3 regions of the Sulfobacillus sp. hq2 genome follow, and region 1 is predicted to be linked to each of the others. Evidence: riboswitches for the same ligand, from Rfam matches in the RefSeq annotation. Region 1 holds a riboswitch; each other region holds the start of a gene.

Region 1 (2,267 bases):
CTTCTACCACGGCCATGCCCAATGTGGGCCCTTGATTGGGGGCAATCAGCGCCGCAGCCGATCCCATATAGATAGCAATGGCATGATGCGGTGTGGGACCGAGGAACCGAATGTGTTTGCCTAAAGGGCGCGCTAATTCGGCTAAGGTCGGATTGGTGGGGAGCCCTCCTAGAACCTCACCCGGGCTTCCTCCTACCACTAATAAGGTCAAATCGTCGGGTAATGGATGCTGTCCCATGACCTCCAGCACCTCTTTTATCCCCCGCCCCTCTTCTAACCGGCCAACGTAGAGCAAAGGCGGACGATAGAGGCCTAGTCCCCGGAGCAAGGGACCCGCGTCACGAACAAAAAAATTGGTAATGTCAACCCCAGGAGAGACCACGTACAAAGGGACATCAGGAGCTGTTTGATGAATCATTTCGCTCTCTTCTAAGTATGGCACTACAATGGCCTGGGCTTGCGTCAACAACTGCCGCTCCCATTGCATCCGTACCGGTGAAATACGGTCGCCCGGGCGCCTCGTCCACTCTGCCATTTTATAGGGCGAATGAATCCACGGCACTTGGAGCACTTCCGCCACCTTTTGCGCGACCATGCCCGAAATCCAAAAATGGCTGTGAATGGCGTAATATTCCCGGTGCTGGTCATTGACCCATGTCAAGACCTGATCCACTAATTGGTCCCGCACATTATGCCATTGATCATCCGACCAGACCCGATCTTCCCATCCGGTGAGTCGTATCACTTGTCCTAAATGCCCAAAGGACGAGCGTTCCGCCACTTCTTGACGTTGACGCACCGTCATCACATCGACCGCGTAACCTAAATGTTGCAAATTCCTGCCCATTTGGCGTACTAGGACTTGCTGACCACCTGTCTCCCCACCATCCAACGGATTTAAGGGATCGGCCCGCATAGACAACTGCAAAACTCTTTTCATCACCTTGTGGACACCTCCCTCATCACGGAGGGCAAGAAAAACCCCCCTAATTTCCCGGGGGGAACGAGAGATACCATGTCTTAACCTTGAGCCCCCTACGCCTGCGAAGTTAGCTGTCGGGTTCGGGCTCAGAGCCTGCCCGTTGCACCGCAATTCACCCCAAATCGAAATCGGTTCCTCCGCTTCCTTGAGAATTCGGCGTTTTCAAGGTATCTTCTAAGTATAGGATCGGTCTTTAGTACGCGTCAATCGCCTAAGATCGCGCGCACATAGCTGTCTGCATCAAACGGGAGCAAATCTTCCACTTTTTCTCCCACGCCCACAAAGCGGATCGGCAATCCCAATTGGCGCTTGATGGACAACGCTATGCCGCCTTTCGCTGTTCCATCCAGCTTCGTTAACACAATGCCCGTGACCTTGACCGCCTCTAAGAATACTTGCGCTTGGGCTAGCCCATTTTGACCTGTGGTCGCATCAATCACCAGCCACACTTGGTGAGGTGCCTGCGGACGTTCTCGTTGGATCACCCGAACCACTTTTTGCAACTCTTGCATTAAATTAGTCTTGTTATGCAGGCGGCCGGCGGTATCAATGATCGCTAAATCTTTGGACCGAGCGATAGCCGCTTGCACCGTGTCATAGGCCACAGCCGCAGAATCGGCGCCGGGCGCTTGCCGCACCACCTCGACCCCGGAACGCACGCCCCATTCTTGCAGCTGTTCCACTGCGGCGGCCCGAAAGGTATCAGCAGCCCCTAATATCACCTGATATCCTTGGCGCTTCATTAAGGCCGCAAACTTTCCGGCCGTCGTGGTTTTACCCGTTCCATTTACACCGACCATGAGCCAGATACTGGGTCTTTGGGGATCCAACAGTGACGGATCGGAAGGCACATCAAATAGGTCAACCATAATTTCCCGTAAGAGGTCCATGACGTCATCCGCATGCCGCGGGCGCCTGGTGCGGACAGCTTCACGCAAAGCCGCCGTCAGATATTCGATGGTGTCAACACCTAAATCTGCCTCATACAAAATTTCTTCTAACTCTTCCCATAGATTGTCGTCCCACTCTTTCCCGTGAAACAACGCGCGCAGACGTCCGCCCAAATTATTGCGCGTTCGACTCATTCCTTCTTTGAGTCGATTCCAAATTCCGGCCATGCCATCTCCTACCCTTCCGCCACCGCAGCATTTTGATCGAGCTTCACCGAAATTAACCGACTGCGACCTTGTCCATCGCCTGCAACACCCCATAACCCATCAGCAATGACCATCGTTGATTTATGATGAGTGACAATCACGTATTGCGTCGTACCATGATGGTTTTT
Region 2 (2,267 bases), on a different contig from region 1:
GGCGCGCTTAAGCTCGGGAAACCCCGATCAAATTATTGCGTTATATGTGGGCCGGATTGCCAAGGAAAAAGGGTTGGCACGCCTCTTATCGCTTTTTCAGCGCAATCCGTCGGTTCATCTGGCTTTAGTGGGGGATGGACCGGCCGTCGAGTATTTCCAGGAACGGTTCGAGAAGACGCCAACGACCTTTGTGGGTAAGTTGCTTGGGCAAGAATTAGCAGCAGCTTATGCATCCGCCGATTTTTTTGTCTTTCCCAGCACCACCGAGACGCTAGGTCTCGTCTTATTGGAGGCGATGGCATCGGGTCTGCCCATCGTGGCGGCGGAATCCGCGCCTTCTCATGAATTGATCGACCATTCAGGCGCTGGCCGATTATTTCCCAGCGATCAGCCTTATTTACTAGGCGAAATGGTGCATGGACTCATTCATGACCAGCCGGGATTAGCGGTGTTGTCCACTAAAGCGCGGCAAGAAGCGGAGAAATGGGGATGGCAGGAACCGACGAAAGAACTCGTGCAGCTGTACGAACAAGCGATCAGAGAGTTTCGGGCCGGCAGATGACGCGGCTCTACCAATTTATCCAATTCGTTTCCGTGGGATTTGGCAATGCGGTCATTGATTTGTTATTTTTTAATGGCCTCTACTGGCTATTTCCGACGCGAAACGTGGATCAGCTGGTGGTGTATAACACCATTGCTGTCATTGCCGCGATTCTTAATAGTTATATTTGGAATAGCCGTTGGACCTTCCGCCATCAAGTGCGGTCCAAGGGCAAAGATGCGGTGCGTCAGCGCGTTTTGTTTGTGATTCAGTCGGTCATCAATATTGTGGTGAACGACTTAATTTTATGGGTAATCGCGCCGTTAGTGCTCGAAGTGCACATCATTCCTCATGTCATGGCCAATAATATTGCCAAATTGGCGGCGATGTTCTTAGCATCTTTGACCAGTTTCATCATGATGAAACTGTTTGTTTTTGTCTAATCGCCCGACAGCATTAAGATTTTCTTCCAATTTCTTTTCCGTGATTTTGCCAACACCTCAATTTTTTTGCCCTTTTTCTCCCGTTTTCATGCGCATTCATCATAGGGTTTCTATTCCTGAGTCCAAATGATGGAATCATATTGGAATCGTGGGAAGCTTGTCCCTTTACGTCCTATGGCTGGCGCAGCCTGGTGTCATCTCCTCTCAGCAGCAAAGAGTGTATCTGACAGGCTTGTTAATGTTCATTACACTGGCGCTAGCCAAATTGTTGGAAACAACAACCGGGGGACCCAATTGTGGGGGTGAATCCAGCATTGGACTGGAAGGGCCACTCTCCGCGCCCTAACCCGTCAGCTAACTCCGGAGGCAATATTTCTAAGGGGAGAATGACTGCATGCGATTTGCATTATGGCAAGGAATGACCGTTGCGGGCGTCACATTGGCAGCTGGGATGATGGCTTCACAAGGTGCCATGGCGGCCTCCGTATCGGCGACCACCGCGGCGTTGGCCCAAGAGCATCCGGCAATGAACCAAGTGTTGCAACAAGGAGATGTTTCTCATTGGGTGGCCACGCTGCAAGCCGATCTGTACCTTTTAGGGTACCACAGTGTGGGTTCTGATGACGGAATTTTTGGCCCCAAGACGCTTGCCGCGTTGAAGGCTTTTCAGACGGCGAATGGATTTCAACCGACCGGTGTGACCAGTGCGCCCGTATGGCAAGACATTTTAGCGGGATTCCAATTGGTGCCCCGTTATCAAGGCCCCACAACCTTGACGGTAACGCCTCCAGCCATTTCCGAACAAGCTCATCCGGCAATGTATCAACGGCTGAGCATGGGAAGTCAAGGGCATTGGGTGGCCACCTTGCAAGCCGATTTGAAGTTGCTTGGCTATTCCCAAGTGGGGCCGACTGACGGAATATTTGGTCCTAAGACACAACAGGCACTCGAAGATTTCCAGACCAGCCAGAACCTGGCGCCTTCAGGCGTCACCACCTTTCAGACCTGGCGGCAGATTCTTACCGGATTGGGTATCTTTGGGCCAAACACTATCATAAAGCAAACCTCACAGACTCCAAGCAGCGCCAACACGACGACTGCACCTAGCAGCGCTTCGCAAACCTCTTCAGTTGACGCGGGGTATGCGCGGACGGGTCCGGTGTCGCCCAATGCCCAGTCGATTGATGGGCGCCCCATTATTGCAGTGTATCAGGTACGGGCAACGGCTTATGGCCCGAGTCTGCAAGACAATTATCCCTATGGGCCGGTTGACGCGTTTGGAC
Region 3 (2,267 bases), on a different contig from region 1:
GCGTTGTGAAAGTGCTTGATGGGGCGATTGGCGTGATGGATTAGAGACGCCGAAGGTTCCATACCCCTTGTGTCAAGAGACCAAAGTCCAAGACATGCGTAAGAAAAGAAGAGGAGAAGCAGCATATCGCTTCTCCTCTTCTTTTCTTAGTAAGGGCCCATTTATTGATTAACAAAACCTGCCCCGTAATAATGGTCGACATAAAAAGGCGCATCAAGGTTGGAAACCATGACGGTCTGACCGGGAGCTGGCGCTTCAATAAAAGCTTGGGAATATCCAAGAGATGGATCCGAACCAATATATATACCGACGTGGGAAGCACCCGGGCCGTCAGTGCTGAAGAATACAAGGTCCCCGGGTTGTAATTGCGACTCTGGTATCTTAGTAACATAGTCGTACTGGGCCCAACTGGTGCGGGGCATGGGAATTCCGTTTTGTTGGAACACATATTGCACCAAACCAGAGCAGTCAAAGCCAGTAGCCGGAGAAGTGCCTCCCCAGACGTAAGGCACGCCCAAGTACCGTTCGGCCGTTTGCACAATGGCTTGTCCAAAACTAATGGAAGCATTTTGGGCAGGCAATTGAACAGCAGCGCTCGTAGAAGCCTGTGCGCCAGAAGGAATCGCGAGGACTTGTCCTACGTTTAATACATTGGGGTTACTAAGATGATTGTACGATGCAAGAGTCTCCCAAGAAAGTCCGAATTGCTGCGCAATTCCGGCCAAAGTGTTTCCCGCTTGTACCACGTATTCGCTACGATTTCCGGAGGCGGAAGGCGCTGGAGCCGGTGTTGATGGGGCTTGCGCGGCAGGACCTGCGATGGTCAACACTTGACCGACACTGATGAAATTGGGATTGGATAAATTGTTCCAAGACATCAGTTGTGATACGGTAACGTGAAATTGAAAAGCAATTCCGCCAAGCGTATTTCCCGGTTGAACGGTATATGTTGACCGTGCGTCTGTGAACGGCAAGGCTGCGCTTGATACTGCGGTTCCGCGGTCAGCACCACCGTACCCAATGGTCAATACTTGTCCAACACGAATTTCATTGGGGTTGGCGATGTGGTTCAAGGTAGCCAGCGCTGATACAGTCGTGTGAAACTGCCACGCAATGCTGCTTAGGGTATCTCCGGGTTGTACGGTAAACATACGCGCCGACAAATACCGCGGCGTTGCGCTAGCGGAAGCTGCTGCCAGCGTGTGGGGAGAAGGGGAAGTGTAGTGAGATGTTGGAGACATTCCCATAGCGAATGGGATTGCCATTAAACCCACAGCCATACTGGCAACCGCTTTCTTAGACGGCAATAGATTCAAGAAATAGGCTCCCTTCCTTCGGGTATTGCCTTCGAGGTTAGTTCGCTGGTTCGGGCTGAAGGAGCCCTACTGTCCCAATTGTGACAGATTCACCCTGGATTTTGGTCCAGTAATCCCCCGTACGTAATTGTGCAATTACGATTCGGCGTCGTGGAGTCGCCGAAACTATACGAAAAACCGGTGATTTTGTCATTCCATGCCAAAGGCAATAAAGTGCCAAAATTGGCGATGAGAGACCAAGAAATGAAAATATAGTCCTCAGTCTCAAAATTATATATATGTGGAAGAAAATTCCAGGAGGATAAAAGCGAGGAGTATATAAATAATAACAGATAATAGGACTAGGTGCCAAGGCCATTGTTCCTCGTAAGGAATATTTGGCTTTTAGGCTCACAAGACAAGGATTTATAGAAGTTGTGCGTTAAAATTTTTTGTCGGGAGAATTTTGGTGAGAGGGGACAGGCAAAGAAATGGACGCGAGCGGCTCATTGCGTATTGCAAATGTTCGAATAGAGGGCGATTCGGAATTGCGTCAGGTCGTCATAGAAGAGGGGGTGATTCGGTCCATTCAACGCCAAGACAAAAATTTTGCAGCTGATTTAGATGCCGAAGGTGGTTTGTTGGTTCCGTCTTTGGTGGATCCGCATGTGCACTTGGATGCGGTGCTGACCGAGGGCTTTCCCGCACCTAATTACAGTGGGACTCTTATTGAAGGCATTGAGCGCTGGAGTCAGCGCAAACCTTACTTAACCGAAGAGGACGTTATTACCCGAGCGGAAGAGGCGATTCGGTGGCATATGGGGCAGGGCGTATTAAAAATTCGGTCGCATGTAGATATTTGCGATCCGAATTTAACGGCGTTAAAGGCGTTAATAACCGTTCGGGAACGGGTCCGCGACGTCGTGACCCTGCAGTTGGTCGCTTTCCCGCAAGATGGCATTTTTTGTTTTC

What was found. Region 1 has a riboswitch for cyclic di-AMP ahead of CO251_RS16550 (glycosyltransferase). Riboswitches for the same ligand answer to the same signal wherever they lie in the genome.
Region 2: another riboswitch for cyclic di-AMP. It lies ahead of CO251_RS06175 (peptidoglycan-binding protein); the one in region 1 lies ahead of CO251_RS16550 (glycosyltransferase).
Region 3: another riboswitch for cyclic di-AMP. It lies ahead of CO251_RS07015 (LysM peptidoglycan-binding domain-containing protein); the one in region 1 lies ahead of CO251_RS16550 (glycosyltransferase).

What each region holds. Positions count from the first base shown of each region.
Region 1 is NZ_NWUL01000048.1:147,236-149,502, forward strand. Features, by position in the region: gene CO251_RS16550 (glycosyltransferase) at 1-940, opposite strand, end outside; cyclic di-AMP (ydaO/yuaA leader) riboswitch at 1,024-1,151, opposite strand; gene ftsY (signal recognition particle-docking protein FtsY) at 1,186-2,100, opposite strand; gene smc (chromosome segregation protein SMC) at 2,109-2,267, opposite strand, start outside.
Region 2 is NZ_NWUL01000030.1:131,175-133,441, reverse strand. Features, by position in the region: gene CO251_RS06185 (glycosyltransferase family 1 protein) at 1-562, shown strand, start outside; gene CO251_RS06180 (GtrA family protein) at 559-984, shown strand; cyclic di-AMP (ydaO/yuaA leader) riboswitch at 1,233-1,371, shown strand; gene CO251_RS06175 (peptidoglycan-binding protein) at 1,379-2,267, shown strand, end outside.
Region 3 is NZ_NWUL01000031.1:24,638-26,904, forward strand. Features, by position in the region: gene CO251_RS07010 (NUDIX domain-containing protein) at 1-44, shown strand, start outside; gene CO251_RS07015 (LysM peptidoglycan-binding domain-containing protein) at 162-1,316, opposite strand; cyclic di-AMP (ydaO/yuaA leader) riboswitch at 1,328-1,474, opposite strand; gene codA (cytosine deaminase) at 1,787-2,267, shown strand, end outside.